Linked DNA regions of Luteitalea sp. TBR-22. Each later gene encodes a partner of the first gene's protein in a complex. Links are inferred from orthologs where the notes say so. Each region holds a gene or a part of one and is shown on either strand. Other genes may lie near its edges.

What was found.
Region 2: the proteins of dinB (region 1) and dnaN are in contact, whole or in part, in a solved structure (PDB 1OK7), measured with the Escherichia coli proteins. The link is inferred for Luteitalea sp. TBR-22 from one-to-one orthologs.

Annotation. Positions count from the first base shown.
Region 1 is NZ_AP024452.1:4,173,254-4,181,114, forward strand. What follows is about bases 1-2,892. They hold dinB (DNA polymerase IV), read left to right. Parts: upstream 1-837; coding sequence 838-1,947; downstream 1,948-2,892. Other genes in these bases: TBR22_RS17545 (alpha/beta hydrolase), read right to left, coding at 1-557; TBR22_RS17555 (hypothetical protein), read left to right, coding at 2,006-2,892. In the rest of the region: more of TBR22_RS17555, read left to right, coding at 2,893-3,145; TBR22_RS17560 (ABC transporter ATP-binding protein), read right to left, coding at 3,152-5,005; TBR22_RS17565 (peptidylprolyl isomerase), read right to left, coding at 5,002-6,195; TBR22_RS17570 (S9 family peptidase), read left to right, coding at 6,358-7,861. UniProt on the Escherichia coli protein: Poorly processive, error-prone DNA polymerase involved in translesion repair and untargeted mutagenesis. Copies undamaged DNA at stalled replication forks, which arise in vivo from mismatched or misaligned primer ends.
Region 2 is NZ_AP024452.1:55-7,917, reverse strand. What follows is about bases 4,235-7,128. They hold dnaN (DNA polymerase III subunit beta), read right to left. Parts: upstream 6,285-7,128; coding sequence 5,184-6,284; downstream 4,235-5,183. Other genes in these bases: dnaA (chromosomal replication initiator protein DnaA), read right to left, coding at 6,574-7,128; gyrB (DNA topoisomerase (ATP-hydrolyzing) subunit B), read right to left, coding at 4,235-5,058. Also shown: gyrA (DNA gyrase subunit A), read right to left, coding at 1-2,361; more of gyrB, read right to left, coding at 2,482-4,234; more of dnaA, read right to left, coding at 7,129-7,863. UniProt on the Escherichia coli protein: Confers DNA tethering and processivity to DNA polymerases and other proteins. Acts as a clamp, forming a ring around DNA (a reaction catalyzed by the clamp-loading complex) which diffuses in an ATP-independent manner freely and bidirectionally along dsDNA.

The DNA.
Region 1 (7,861 bases):
GACGACCAGAACGGGGTCACGGTGGCACCCGCGGCGGTGAGCAGGTCGGCGAGCTTGCGCGCCTCGCCGATCGGCACGATGGGATCGGCTTGACCTGCGGCCAGGAAGACGGCACGCCCGGCCAACGACGGGAGCGGCTCGGGCGCCAGCGCGAACTGCGCGTGCAGCAAGGCCGCTCCCGCGAAGCTGTCGGGATGCAGCAGCATGGTCGCGTGGGCGATGTTGGCGCCGTTGGAGTAGCCGACCGCCACCATGCGCTGGCGATCCACGCCGTAATGGGCCGCCGCCTCGTCGAGGAACGCGGCGAGTTCGCCGGCCCGCACCCGCAGGTCGTCGAGGTCGAACCGCCCCTCACCGAACCGCCGGAAGAAACGCGGCAACGCACCCTCGAGGACCCGCCCACGCGGGCTGAGCAACGCCGCGGTCGGGTGGAGCGCCTTGCCGAGCGGCAGCAGGTCGCGTTCGTCGCCGCCCGTGCCGTGCAGCATCACCAGCGTGGTCGTCGCGCCGCCCTCGGCCGGCACGAACTCGTGGGTGAACCCGGAAAGCGTGGGCATGGGATCACTGTACCCGGGAACCGGGCACCGGGTGACACAGGCAGGACGCGGTGTCCGCACCGCGCCGTCATCGGGGCACTGACGAACGCCGGCGGAAACACGCCGCCCTACCCGCCACGATCGGTCTGCCCGGCGCCTCGCCGCTGCCTGCCGGACAAGGCCGGCAGCTGCACCAGCGACGGAGCCCCAGTCGTCGCGGCGGCCGATCCGGCGTCAAGCGCCGAGCCTTCCGCCCTAAACGTCAAACGTCAAACGTTAAGCGTTATCCTGTCTTCGCCATATGTTCTCCCGCCCCGCCGACGTGCGCCGGATCCTGCACATCGACATGGACGCGTTCTATGCGTCGGTCGAGCAGCGGGACCGTCCGGAGTTGCGTGGCAGACCGGTTGCGGTGGGCGGCCGGCCGGAGAGCCGCGCGGTGGTGTGCGCGGCGTCGTACGAGGCACGGAAGTTCGGCGTGCGCTCGGCCATCCCGATGTCGCGCGCGGTGCGTCTCTGCCCCGACCTCGTGGTCGTCCCCACCGACTTCGCCAGGTACCGAGCGGTGTCGCAACAGGTGTTCGCGCTGTTCCGGTCGGTGACGCCGCTGGTGGAGCCGCTCTCGCTGGACGAGGCGTACCTCGACGTCACCGAGAACGCGTGGGGCGAGGCGCTGGGCGTCGACGTCGCCCGGCGGCTCAAGGACGCCATCAAGGAAGAGACGGGACTCACGGCGTCGGCCGGCGTGGCGCCGAACAAGTTCCTGGCCAAGATCGCCTCGGGCTGGCGCAAGCCCGACGGGCTCACGGTCATCGCGCCGGAGCGCATGGAAGCGTTCCTGCAGCAGTTGCCGATCGACGCGCTGTGGGGCGTCGGCCCGGTCACCGCCGGCCGGCTGCGTGCGCACGGCATCGAGAAGCTGGTGGACGTGCGCGCCGCGCCCCCGGCCACGCTCCACGCGGCGGTCGGCTCGCAGGCCGGCTGGCTCACCGCGCTCGCGTGGGGACGCGACGATCGGCGCGTCGTGCCCGATCGCGCCGCCAAGTCGCACGGCGCCGAGCGCACCTACCACGAGGACCTGCGCGACGTCGCGCTGATGCGCGCCCACCTCGCGCACCTGGCGGGCATCTGCGGCGACTGGCTGACGCGCAAGCACCTGCGCGCCCGCACCGTCACCCTGAAGGTGCGCTACGACGACTTCACCACCGTCACGCGGAGCCAGAGCGTGCCTGGCGGCCTGAGCGACACGCCGACGCTCGTCACCCACGCCCATGCGCTGCTCGAGCGCACCGAGGCCGGCGTGCGACCGGTCCGCCTGCTCGGCGTCAGCGCGCACAACCTCGTGGATCCATCGGCCGCCTTCGTCGCGCACGAGGGTCGCCTCCCCTTCGACGAGGGCACGCCCGCGTGACGACCGGGGACACGCGTGTCGTGTTCCATTAGCATGTGGCGGTCGGCTCCGCCCGCCCATGCGTGTTCCCGCCCCGCTGCTCCGGTTCCTCCTGCTCCTGATCGTGGTCGCAGCCGTCATCGGCCTGCGGCAGCCGGACAAGGTCCTGTACCCGCAGTTCTGGGCCGAAGACGCCTCCATCTTCTACCTGGAGGCCGAGCACCTCGGCACCGACAGCCTGTGGCATCCGTACAACGGCTACTGGCATGCGTACTCCCGCTCGTTCGCCTGGGCCGGCACCCGGATCCCGATTCGCCTGTTGCCTGCCTGGTACGCCCTGGCGGGACTGGTCGCGACCGTGCTGGCGCTGCACGCGGCACTCCGGCTGTGGCCCCCCTCGGCCCATCTGGCCCGGGCCGCAGCCGTCGGCGTCGTCGTCCTGGCGCCTTTCACCGACGAGCTCTGGCTCACCCTCACGAACAGCCAGTGGTTCGGGGCGCTCCTGCTGGTCGCGGAACTCGCCGGGCCCGCTCCGTTGCACGCGACGACCGCGCTGTGTCGCCTCGGCCTGGTCGCCGTCATGGCCCTGAGCGGCCCCTTCGGGCTGCTGCTCCTTCCCGTGGCCGCCTGGCGTGCGTGGTGGCATCGCGACGCCTGGAGCCGGGGCCTGCTCGCCACATTCGCGGCAGCCGCAGCGGTCACCGCCCTCGCCCTCGCGCACCACCCACGCACTGCGGCCGCCACCGGCCTGGCCGACCGCGTCGGGGAGCTGTGGTCGGTGATCACGGCGAGTCCGCTTCGCGCCGGCGTCCTCTCCGGTGGGATGTCGTTGCTGGTCGCGACGATGGCCGTCGGCGTGGGCCGTCGACGATGGCCCGTCGTCGCCTGCAGTGTGGGCAGCCTCTGCCTCGTCGCGGTCACCCTGGCGACCGTCCCACCCACCCAACTGGTCGCCGGACGCTACATGTTCGTCCCGTGGGTGTGTGGGCTCTGGGCCGCGTTGCTGCTGGCCAGCGAGGGGATGCGGCGAGCCTGGCTCCCGGTGGCGCTGGCGCTCGGGCTGGCCCTCGCCCGATTCCGCCTGCCGGCCATGCAGCACTACGACTGGGCCAGCGATGCTGCGTGCCTCGAGGCCCGCGAGGCCTGCGACATGCTCGTCAATCCGGGCTGGCCGGTCGGCCTGCCCGGCCGGGGGCCGCTCCCACCGGAGCCGCGCTGACGCGCGTCACGCTCTGGCGGGACCGGGGGCGGCCTTCGCGGCCTCCGTCGGGTCTGGCGTGAAGTCCTCGCCGGGGTTGATGAAGCGATCGAGTTCCACCGCGTACTGCCGGTCGTGCAGCTGCCGGTAGCGGCCGTCGAGCGCCATCAGCTCCTTGTGCGTGCCGCGCTCGACGACGCGGCCTTCCTCGATCACGAGGATCTGGTCGGAGGTGCGGATGGTCGAGAGGCGGTGCGCGATGACGAACGTCGTGCGTCCCTTGCGCAGCGTGCGCAGTGCCTCCTGGATCTTGGCCTCGCTCTCGCTGTCGAGGCTCGACGTCGCCTCGTCGAGGATCAGGATGCGCGGGTCGGCGAGGATGGCGCGGGCAATCGCCACGCGCTGCCGCTGGCCGCCCGACAGGCGCACGCCCCGCTCCCCCACCACGGTCCTGTAGCCCTCCGCGAAGCCGTCCACGAACTCGTCGCAGTACGCGATCCTGGCGGCCGTGATCACCTCGTCCATGGACGCGTGCGGGTTGGCGTAGCGGATGTTGTCGGCGATCGTGCCGTCGAACAGGAAGTTCTCCTGCAGCACGATGCCGAGCTGCGACCGGTAACTCGCGAGCCGCACCTGCTCGAGGTCCTGGCCGTCGATGAGGACGCGGCCGCGGGTCGGCCGGTTGAAGGCCATCACGAGGCTGATCAGCGTGCTCTTGCCCGACCCGCTCGAGCCGACGAGCGCGGTGGTCGACCCGGCCGGCGCGTCGAACGTCACGCCCTTGATGACCGGCACGCCCTCGTTGTACTCGAACCACACGTCCTCGAACGTGACGCGGCCCCGCACGTCGGTGAGGTCGCGACGACCCTCGTCCTCGGCGTCCTCGGTGGCCATCTTCTTGATCTCGTGGATGCGGTCGAGCCCGGCGAGCGCCTCGGTGAGCTGCGTGCCGATGGAGGCAATCGAGATCAGCGGGGCCGCGACCAGGCCGGTGAAGAAGACGTACATCACGAAGTCGCCGAGCGTCATGGTGCCGGCGACGATCGCCCGGCCGCCGATCGTGATCATGATGACGCCCGTCACGCCGATGATCACCGTGCCCATGGCGGTGGTCGCCGACACACCGGTCATCGACTGCGCGACGTTGCGCAGCAGGCGATGCACGCCCTTGCTGAAGACGATCTCCTCGCGCTTCTCCGCGGTGTAGGCCTTGACCACGCGGATGCCGCCGAGCGACTGCGAGAGCCGACCGGTCACCTCGGCGTTGATCTGCCCGCGCTCGCGGAACAGCGGCCGCAGCCGCTTGAAGGCCACGGCCATGATCCCGCCGAAGGTGCCCAGCACCACGATCATCACCAGCGTGAGGTGCCAGTTCAGCCAGAACAGCACGCCGAGGCCGATCAGCGCCGACAGGATGCCCCCCGTGAGCTGCACGAGCCCGGTGCCCACCAGGTTGCGGATGCCCTCGGCGTCGTTCATCACCCGCGAGATGAGCACGCCGGTCTGCACCGTGTCGAAGTAGCGCACCGGCAGGCGCGCCACGTGGGCCTGCACCGACCGGCGCATCTCGGTGATCGCGCCCTGCGCCGCCACGCCGAGGATCTGCGACAGCGAGAACGACGTCACCGCCTCGACGAGCGTCGACAGCGCCACGGCGCCGGCGAGCGGCCACAGCAGCTCCGACCGGCCCTTGCCGATCACGTCGTCGACGAGGAACTTCGTCGACGCCGGCAGCACCAGGCCCGTGAGGCGGTTGACCAGCATGAGGCTCAGGCCGAGCCCCAGCCGGGCCCGGGCCTTCCACACCAGGCCCTTGGCCTCCTCCCAGGCGTTGCCGTAGTCGACCTTCTTCTTCTTGGCCTGGTCCTTCGCGTCGCTCACTGCGGGCCCTTCGTCAACGTCACCTTCGTGATCCCGATGCGTGTCCGCGGCGCCTCGCCGTCGAGCGGCGCCTGTTCGATGGCCGAGACCACGTCCATCCCCGAGAGCACGCGGCCGAACGCCGTGTACTTGCCGTCGAGGGATGGCGAGGCTGCCGTGCAGATGAAGAACGAGGTGCTGGCGCTGTCGGGATCGTCGCCCCGCGCCATGCTCACGATGCCCGCCTCGTGCTTGAGCGGGTTGAACTCGCCCTTCACGGTGCCGACGTGCCTGCGCTGCACCTGCGTCAGGGGCGCAGGCCGCGACGAGAGGTCGCCGGCCTGGATGGCGAACTTCGGCACGATGCGGTGGAAGCCGGTGCCGTCGTAGACCCCGAGTTGCGCGAGGCGCAGGAAGTTGCGGACGTGACCCGGCGCGGCGTCGGGCGCGAACCCGATGACGATGTCGCCCATCGTCGTGGAGATCGTGGCGCGGTACTGCGCCAGTTCCTCGACGGGCGTCTCGGCGAACGGCGCGGCGGTCGGCGGCGGCGTGTCGCGCACCGTCGCCTTCGTGATCGCGATGCGCGTGGTCAGCTTGCCGTTGGCGTCGAGCGGCGACTGCGAGATCTGCTCGGCAACCTCGAGCCCCTCGACCACCTCGCCGAAGACGTCGAACTGCCCATCCAGCCCGGGCTGGTCTGTGAGGCAGATGAAGAACTGCGCGCCGGCGCTGTCAGGCTTGTTGGGCACGAGCACCGACGACACCGCCCCGCGCAGGTGCTTGCGCGCATTCGGCTCACGCTTGAGGCGATTGAGGCCGCCGGTGCCGTACAGCGCCGACTTCGCCGGGTCCTTCGAGATCGGGTCGCCGCCCTGCACGATGCCCATCGCCACGGCGCGGTGGAACACCGTGCCGTCGTAGGCGCCGGCCTCGGCCTGATCGAGCACGAACCCGACGTGATTGGGCGCCGCCGCTGCATCGAGCTGGATGACGATGGCGCCCTGCGTCGTCTCGAGCACCAGCTGCTTGTTCTGCAGGGCTGCCGCCGGGCGCGTCGTCGTGTAGAACCCGCTGGCTCCCGGCGAGGCCGGGGCCGGGGCCGGCGCAGGCCGCCTGCGGGCCTGGGCACCGGCGTCAGCGGCGAGCGCCAGCAGCCCCAGCGTGGCGCCGAGAAGCGCCATCCTGCCTGGATCCAGCCGGAAATGCACCAGCCGATTCTATCGCGGGGGACGTGGCGGGCCTGCCCAAAGAGGTAGGGCGCGGTGTCTCACCTCGCCGCGTTCGGCCGCCAAACGGCGCGGTCGGAGACCGCGCCCCGCTCGCTGAATTGAGCGACAATGCTCGGGTTCGCCCGAAAGGACCTCCTCCCGATGATGCGCTTGCCGTTCGCCTGCCGACTCGTGCTGCCGGCCACCCTGCTGGTCGCCGCCCCCGTCCTGGGCCAGTCGCCTGCCCCTGCCACCACGGCGGCGACCCCGACGCCTCGCCGGATCACCCTGGCCGACGTCGACCGGATCGCCTCGGTGCGCGACCCGCAACGGTCGCCCGACGGGCAGTGGGTCGCCTACGCGGTCAGCACCGTGGACGTCGCCAAGGACAAGTCCGACACCGACATCTGGATGGTGAAGTGGGACGGGTCCGAGACCGTGCGCCTGACGTCGGCCGGCGAGTCCGAGTCGTCGGCGCGGTGGAGCCCCGACGGCAAGTGGATCTCCTTCCTTCGCCAGGACGAGAAGAAGAAGTCGCAGGTCTGGACGCTCAGCCGCCTCGGCGGTGAAGCGCAGAAGCTCACCGACATCGCCGGCGGCGTGTCCGACTACGTCTGGGCGCCGGACGGGCGGTCGCTCGTGCTCGTGTCGCGCGACGTCGATCCCACCGCGGGCGAGGACAAGCCGGACAAGGCCCCCAAGCCGATCGAGATCGAGACCTTCAAGTTCAAGCGCGACATGGTCGGCTACGTCGACGGCAAGTTGCGCACGCACCTCTACCTGTTCGACGTCGCCGCGAAGACGACCACGCAGCTGACCAGCGGCGCCTGGGACGACTCCGCCCCGGCGATCTCCCCTGACGGCCGTCACGTCGCGTTCCTCAGCGCCCGCTCGGACGCCCGCGAGAAGTCCAGCGTGCGCGAGGTGTACGTCGTCGAGGCGAAGGCCGGGGCGACGCCGCGGCAGGTGAGCACGAAGGTGGCCCGTCACGCCGATCCCCTCGCGTTCAGCCCGGACGGGTCGAAGCTCCTCTACATGGAGGGCGGCGACCCGCGCTACGACGCGTATGAGCAGTTCCACATCGCGGTCGTGCCGGTGGCCGGCGGTCCGGCCGTGAACCTCACGCCGACGCTCGACCGCCCCGTCGGGGACGCCGTGTGGTCCCGGGACGGCTCGCGCATCACCTTCGTCGTCGCCGACGATCGCGAGCGGTACGTGGCGACGGTGCCTGCCGCTGGCGGCGCGGTGACGCGCGTGACCAGGGGGCAGCAGGTCGTGAGCAGCCTCGCCGAGAGCCGCGCCGACGGCAACGTCGCCCTCGTGGTCAGCACGCCGACGCAGGCCGACGAGATCTTCGCGCTCGACGGCGGCACGCTGCGCAAGCTGACCACGCACAACGACTGGATGGCCAGGGAACTCACCCTGGGCACGCTGAAGCCCGTGGAGTTCACCAACAAGGAAGGCGTGCGCATCGGCGCGCTGCTGACGCTGCCGCCGGGGACGACCACGGCGAGCAAGCTGCCGTTCGTCCTGCACATCCACGGCGGCCCCAACGGCCAGGACAACTACGGCTTCATGTTCGACCGCGAGTGGATCGCCGCCAACGGCTACGCGGTGCTGCAGGTGAACTACCGCGGCAGCCACGGCCGCGGCCAGGCCTTCCAGT
Region 2 (7,863 bases), 4.2 Mb from region 1 along the record:
GTCCTTGGTGATGATGAGGACCTGGTTGTCGTCCTCGACGTGCGTGACGCCGACCACCGGGCCGTTGCGGTCCGACGGCTGGATGTTGCGGATCCCGACGCCGCCGCGACCCGTGATGCGGTACTCGCTGAGCGGCGTCCGCTTGCCGTACCCGTTGGCCGTCACGGTGAGCATGGCGCCCGACTCCGACACCACCTCCATGGCCACGACCTCGTCGCCCTCGCGCAACGAGATGCCGCGCACGCCGTAGGCCGTCCGGCCCATCGCCCGCACGCGCGACTCGGGGAAGCGGATTGCCGTGCCACCGCGGGTGCCGATGAACACCTGCTGCGTGCCGGTCGACAGCTGCACCGCGATCACCTCGTCGTCGTCCTCGACGCCCATCGCGATGATGCCGCCGGCGCGCGGGTTCGAGTACGCCTTGAGGTCGGTCTTCTTGATGACGCCGCGGCGCGTGCCCATCACCACGAAGCGCTGGCCCTCTTCCGACGGGAACTCGCGCACCGCGACGACGTCGGCGACCTTCTCGCCGGCCGTCATCTGCACCAGGTTCGCGATCGACTTGCCGCGCGCATCGCGGCCGGCCTCCGGGATCTCGTGGACGCGCAGCCAGTAGGCGCGACCGCGGTCCGAGAAGACGATCAGGTACGCGTGCGTCGACGCCACGAACAGGTGGTGCACGTAGTCGTCGTCGGGCAGGCGCATGCCGATCGTGCCGGCGCCGCCGCGGCCCTGGAACCGGTACTCGTCGAGCGACGTGCGCTTGATGTAGCCCTTGTGGCTCACCGTGATCGCGATGTCCTCGTCGGCGATCAGGTCGAGGATGTCGATGTCGCTGGTGTCCTCGACCAGCTGCGTCCGCCGCGCGTCGCCGAAGCGGTCACGGGCATCCTTCAGCTCGTTGATGACGATCTCCATCACCAGCCGTTCGCTGCCGAGGATGGCACGCAGCCGCTCGATCTCCTTGATCAACTCCGCGAGCTCGTCGAGGATCTTCTGCCGCTCGAGGCCGGTGAGGCGCTGGAGCTGCATGTCGAGAATGGCCTGCGCCTGTAGCTGCGACAGCCCGAAGCTGGACATCAGGCCTTCGCGGGCCTCGCCCGGGCTCTTGGCAGCGCGGATCAGCGCGATCACCGCGTCGATGTGATCGAGCGCGATCTTGAGGCCCTCGAGGATGTGCGCACGCGCCTCGGCCTTGCGGAGCTCGAACTCCGTGCGCCGACGCACCACCTCGCGCCTGAACTCGATGAACCGCTCGAGCATCTCGAGCAGCGGCAGCACCCGCGGCCGGCCGTCGACGATCGACAGCATGATGATGCCGAACGACGACTGCAGCGGCGTGTGCTTGTAGAGGTTGTTCAGCACCACATCCGGCATCTCGCCGCGCTTCAGCTCGATGACGACGCGGATGCCCTGGCGGTCCGACTCGTCGCGGATGTCGGAGATGCCCTCGATCGTCTTGTCGCGCACGAGGTCGGCGATGCGCTCGATCAGCTTCGCCTTGTTGACCTGATAGGGCACCTCGGTGATGACGATCGCCTGGCGATCGCCGCCGCGGCCGATCGTCTCGACCTCGCTCTTGGCGCGCACGATCACGGTGCCGCGACCGGTCGCATACGCCGACACGATGCCGGCGCGGCCGACGATCACGCCGCCGGTGGGGAAGTCGGGGCCGAGCACGTGCTGCAGCAGCCGGCGACGCTTCTCGTCGCGGGTGAGCGGCTGCGGACGGCCCTCCTCGTCGATCGTGAACGCCTGTTCGGGATCGGCGATGGCGATGATCCCGTTGACCAACTCCGTGAGGTTGTGCGGCGGGATGTTGGTCGCCATGCCGACGGCGATGCCCGTCGACCCGTTCACCAGCAGGTTCGGGATCGGGGTCGGCAGGACCGAGGGTTCGGTCGTCGTCTCGTCGAAGTTGGGCACGAACTCGACGGTGTCCTTGTCGAGATCGGCCATCAGCGCCTCGGCGAGCGCCTCGAGGCGGGCTTCCGTGTAGCGGTAGGCCGCCGCCCGGTCGCCGTCCATGCTGCCGAAGTTCCCCTGGGGATCGACCAGGGGATAGCGCATGTTGAAGTCCTGCGCCAGGCGCACCAGCGTGTCGTAGGCCGACGCGTCGCCGTGCGGGTGGTAGTTGCCGATGACCTCGCCGACGATCTTGGCGCACTTGCGATAGGCGCGATTGCTCGCCAGGCCCATCTGCCGCATGGCGAAGAGCACGCGCCGGTGCGCCGGCTTCAGGCCGTCGCGCACGTCGGGCAGGGCGCGCCCGATGATCACGCTCATCGCGTAATCCATGTACGAACGGCGCATCTCGTCTTCGATGGTGACGGGCACGCGGGTCGGCGGAGGGGTGCTCATAGCGATATCGGGTCTTGTGTCTCACGCGGTCGACGACCGGGTGAGAGCGCCGCGCTGCCTGCCCCGAGCGACGTCGAGGGGGAACAGCCGGCCCTGCCTTGCAGACGTGGGGAACCGCGCCTACACGTCGAGGTTCTTCACGTCGAGGGCGTTGTCCTCGATGAACTTGCGGCGCGGCTCGACCTGGTCCCCCATCAGGGTGGAGAACATCAGGTCCGCTTCGGCCTGATCCTCGGCGCGCACCTGCAGCAGCGTGCGCACTTCAGGCTTCATCGTGGTCTCCCACAACGTCTCGGGGTTCATCTCGCCGAGGCCCTTGTAGCGGTTGATGGCCACGCCCTTGCGCCCGACCTCGAGGAAGTAGTCCACCAGGTCCGAGAGCGACTGCACCTCGTGGTCGGCGTCCTTGCGGGCGACTCGACGCACGGGTTCGGCCGCAGCCTCGCCACCGGCATCGGCAGCACCCGGCTCGGCGGCGACCTCCTCGGGCTCCTCGGCCTGCGGGGCCCCGACCTGCGTCACCACCATGCGGCCGTGGATGCCTGACACGTCGCGGTAGCTGTTCACCAGCGCGCGGAAGTCGGGCGTCTGCGCGAACTCGATGCCGGCCCGTGACACCCGCGGGTAGCCGGCGCTGCGGTCGTCGATCTCGAACAGCAGCGCGTTGTGCTCCTCGTCGACGACCACCGAGACGATCCGCTGCTCGTGCGAGAGTTCCGCCGCGAGCGCGTCCATGCGGCCGCGATCGCTGAAGAACGTCCGGTCCCGCGCCCCGGCGTTCAGCAGCGCCCGCACCACGTCCTGCGGCACGCCGCGGCGCTCGACGTGACGGAGGTTGCGGTCGAACGCGATCAGCTTGTGCAGCAGCGTCTCGAGCGCCTCGCCGCTGTACTCCTGGCCGCTCTCGACCAGCCGCAGCACGCGCGAGTCGGTCGCACGCTTGATCAGGTATGCCTCGAGGTCCGCATCGTTCTTGATGTAGACCTCCTGCTTGCCGCGCTTGGCGCGGTACAACGGCGGCTGCGCGATGTAGATGTGGCCGTTGTCGATCAGCTCGCGCATCTGCCGGTAGAAGAACGTCAGCAGCAGCGTACGGATGTGCGATCCGTCGACGTCGGCGTCCGTCATGATGATGACGCGGTGATACCGCAGCTTCGCGATGTCGAAGCCGTCCTTGTCGCCTTCCTCGCGCTTGCGGCCGATGCCGGTGCCGAGCGCGGCGATCATCGTCTTGATCTCGTCGCTGCTCAGCATCTTGTCGAAGCGGGCCTTCTCGACGTTCAGGATCTTGCCCTTGATCGGCAGGATGGCCTGGAAGCGGCGGTCACGACCCTGCTTGGCCGACCCGCCTGCCGAGTCGCCCTCGACGATGTAGATCTCGCTCTGCGCGGGATCGCGCTCCTGGCAGTCGGCCAGCTTGCCGGGCAGCGAACTGCCGTCGAGCACGCCCTTGCGCCGGACCAGGTCGCGCGCCTTGCGCGCCGCCTCGCGGGCCCGCGCCGCGTCGGCGGCCTTCTGGATGATCGCGCGCGCGACGGCCGGGTTCTCCTCGAAGAACGCGCCGAGCCGTTCGTTGACGATCGTCTCGACGATCCCCTTGACCTCGGTGTTGCCGAGCTTGGTCTTGGTCTGGCCCTCGAACTGCGGGTTCGGGATCTTGACGCTGATCACGCCCGCCAGGCCCTCGCGCGCGTCGTCGCCGCTGATCGGGGTGTCCTTGAGATCCTTCGGCAGGTTCGCGCTCGACAGGTACGCGTTCACCGTGCGGGTCAGCGCCGCCTTGAAGCCGGAGAGGTGAAACCCGCCCTCGTGCGTGTTGATGTTGTTGGCAAACGTGTACAGGTTCTCGTCGTACGAGTCGTTCCACTGGAGCGCGATCTCGACCTCGATCTCGTTCCGCTCGCCCCGCATGTGGATGGGCGCCTCGTGCACCGCCCGCTTGGCGCGGTTCATGAACTGCACGTACTCGACGATGCCGCCCTTGTACTCGTAGCGCGCGTGCCGTCCCTCGCCACGCTCGTCCTCGAGCGTGATGATCAGGCCGGCGTTCAGGAACGCAAGCTCGCGCAAGCGGTTGTTGAGCGTGTCGAAGCTGTAGACCGTCGCCTCGAAGATCGTCGGGTCGGGCTTGAAGTGGACCTTCGTCCCGCGCTTCTTGGTGGTGCCGGTCTCGACCAGCGGTGCCATCGGCACGCCGCGCGCATAACTCTGCTGGTAGACCTTGTCGTTGCGCCAGATCTCGAGGTCGAGCTGCTCCGACAGCGCGTTGACCACCGACACTCCGACGCCGTGCAAGCCACCGGAGACCTTGTACGCGCTGCCTTCCTGGTTGAACTTGCCGCCGGCGTGCAGGACGGTGAGCACGACTTCGGCCGCGCTCTTGCCGCTCTCGTGCATGTCCACCGGGATGCCGCGTCCGTCGTCGATCACCGTCACCGAGTCGTCGACGTGGATGGTGACGTTGATCTCGGTGCAGTGCTTGGCGAGCGCCTCGTCGACCGAGTTGTCGACGACCTCGTAGACGAGGTGGTGGAGGCCCGCTTCGCCCGTGGTGCCGATGTACATGCCCGGCCGCTTGCGGACGGCCTCGAGGCCTTCGAGCACCTTGATGGCATCGGCGCCGTACTCTTCGGCCGCCCCGTTGGCGGGGCGCATCGGGGTCTCTGACTCGGTGTTCGGGCTGGTGGTCGGTTCCATCGGGACTCGCAAGGGACGTTCACCGGGTGGGGGCGGCGCGTCGATGCCACCCACCTCTCCCGGTCTCGCGCGGCGTCGGCGGCGTCGGCCGGCGGCAGCCGCGTGATGCGTGCGGCGCGGCGCGCCTACGGACGCATCGGCATGATCACGTACGTGTAGTCGTACCCGTCGGCGCCCACGGGCTTCATCACCGCCTGGCTCATCTCGTCGCGGAACGAGAGGCTGACCTGCTCGGTCTCGACCGCCGCCAGGAAGTCGGTGACGTACTGCGCGTTGAAGCAGATCTGGACGTCGGGCCCCTCGTAGGTGACCAGGAGCTCTTCCTTGGCCTCGCCGAGGTCGGGACTCTGCGACGTCACCTCGACCTTGCCGTTCGAGATCAGGAAGCGCACCGCCCGCGACCGTTCGTTGGACAGCAGCGACACGCGACGAATGGCGCTGGTGAGGCGATCGCGCTCGAACTCGATCTGCTTGTCGTTGTTCTTCGGGATGACGCGCTCGTACGCCGGGAACTGCGCGTCGATCATCCGCGAGAACAGGCGGCGGCCGCCGACCGTGAAGAACAGGTGGTTCTCGGCGCGCTCGTACAGGACGTCGCCCTCGCCGTCGGCGAGCAGCCGGCTCAGCTCCTGCATCGTCTTCTTCGGCAGCAGCGCCTTGCCCTCGGCCGCGCCGGTCTCGCCGGTGACCGTGACCAGCGCCAGGCGGTGCCCGTCGGTCGCGACCAGGCTCATGCTGTCCGGCTTGAGCACGAACAGCGCGCCGTTGAGGTAGTAGCGCGTGTCCTCGCCGGTGATGGCGAACATGGTCTTGGCGACCATCTGCTTGATCGGCTCACGCGGCAGGGTCGCCACCGTGTCGCCCACGGTCGGCAACTGCGGGAAGTCGTCGGCCGGCAGCGTGGAGAGGTGCGACTCGAAGCGCTCCGCGGCGACGGTCACCCCCGAGCGGTTCTGCTCGATGCGGATGTCGGTCTCGGGCAGCGCCTTGACGATCTCGAACAGCTTCTTGGCCGGCAGCGTCAGCGTGCCCGGCTTGGCCAGGCTCTGCGCCACACAGGTGCTGCGGAGCCCCACGTCGAGGTCGGTAGCCACCAGCTCCACCTGGTTGCCATCGGCACGCAGCAGCACGTTGGCGAGCACGGGCATGGTGTTCTTGCGTTCCACGATGCCTTGAAACAACTGCAGTTCGCGGAGCAGATCGTTCTTGCGGACCACCAGTTCCATGCAGCCGATACCTCGTGTACGGGAGCGAGCCCCTTGGCGCGTGCGACGTCCCTAGGAGGTGTTCTCCATAGAGATCGCAAGAAAAGAAGTATAACAGAGATCAGAAGGGCGTTTGAAGCTGTGTGGGCAGCATCTAAACCCATTTCCTACAACCATTTACCCTGTGCAGGGATGGTGTGCAAAAACGGCCCCGATCCTGTGGGCGCCAGCCCTGCCGCCCGGCCTCCACACGTTGTCCACAGGGTCGCCTCGCCCGGGTTGTGGAAAACCTCGTCCGCCGCCGGTCCGCCTAGCGGAAATTGTCCAGCATGGCGTTGATCTGGCTGTTGAAATCGCTGTCCTTGCCCCGCTCGTCCTCGACCTTCCGGATCGAGTGCAGCACCGTCGAGTGGTGCTTGCCGAACGCTCGTCCGATGTCGGGCAGCGACGCCGACGTCAGCGACTTGCACAGGTACATCGCGATCTGGCGCGGCATCACGATGTTGCGCGAGTTGCTGGCCGCCTTGAGCTCGCTCGGGCGCACGCCGTAGAAGTCGGCGACGAACTTCAGGATCGTGTCGATCGTGATCGCCTTCTCCTCGGTGCCGATGATGCTGCGCAGGACGTCCTGGGCCAGCGCCAGGGTGATGTCCTTGCCGGTCAGCGAGGCGTAGGCGACCAGCCGGATCAGCGATCCTTCGAGGTCGCGGATGTTCGACTTGATCTTTGTGGCGATGAACAGCGCGACGTTGTCGGGCAGCGGCACGCCGTCGGCGTCGGCCTTCTTCTTGAGGATCGCGACCTTGGTCTCGAGATCGGGCGGCTGGATGTCGGCTATCAGGCCCCAGTTGAAGCGCGAACGCAGTCGCTCCTCGAGCGCCGGGATCTCGTGCGGCGGTCGGTCGCTGCTCAGGACGATCTGCTTGCCGGCGTCGTAGAGCGCATTGAACGTGTGGAAGAACTCGTTCTGCGTCGCTTCCTTGCCGGCCAGGAACTGCGCGTCGTCGACCAGCAGCACGTCGACGTTCCGGTAGCGCTCGCGGAAGTCGATGATGCGCTCGTAGCGGATGGCGTTGATCATCTCGTTCATGAACCGCTCGGACGAGATGTAGGTGAGCATCGCCTGCCGGTGATGGCGGTCCACGTACTGCCCGATGGCGTGCATCAGGTGCGTCTTGCCCAGGCCCACGCCCCCGTACAGGAACAGCGGGTTGTACGATCGCCCCGGCGCCTCGGCCACCGCCCGGGCCGCGGCGTTGGCGAACTGGTTCGACGGCCCGACCACGAAGGTCTCGAAGGTGTAACGGTGGTTCAGCCCGGAGGGGCCCTGGGTGGGACTCGCCGGGAGGGAGGGGTCGTCGGCCTGGCGGATCAGCAGATCCTCGGCCGGCGAGGGTTCCACCGGCGCCGAGCCATCGGCTGGGACGAACGACACCACGGCGCCCGGTCGCCCGGCCTCCGCGACGGCCTCGGCCAGGATCGACCCGTAGTGGCGCAGCAACCAGTCGCGCACCGTCCCGTCGGGGACCTCGACGATGAAGGTGTCGCCGTCCTCGCGGATGAAGCGGGTCGGCTTGAACCAGGTCAGGAACGTGTGCCG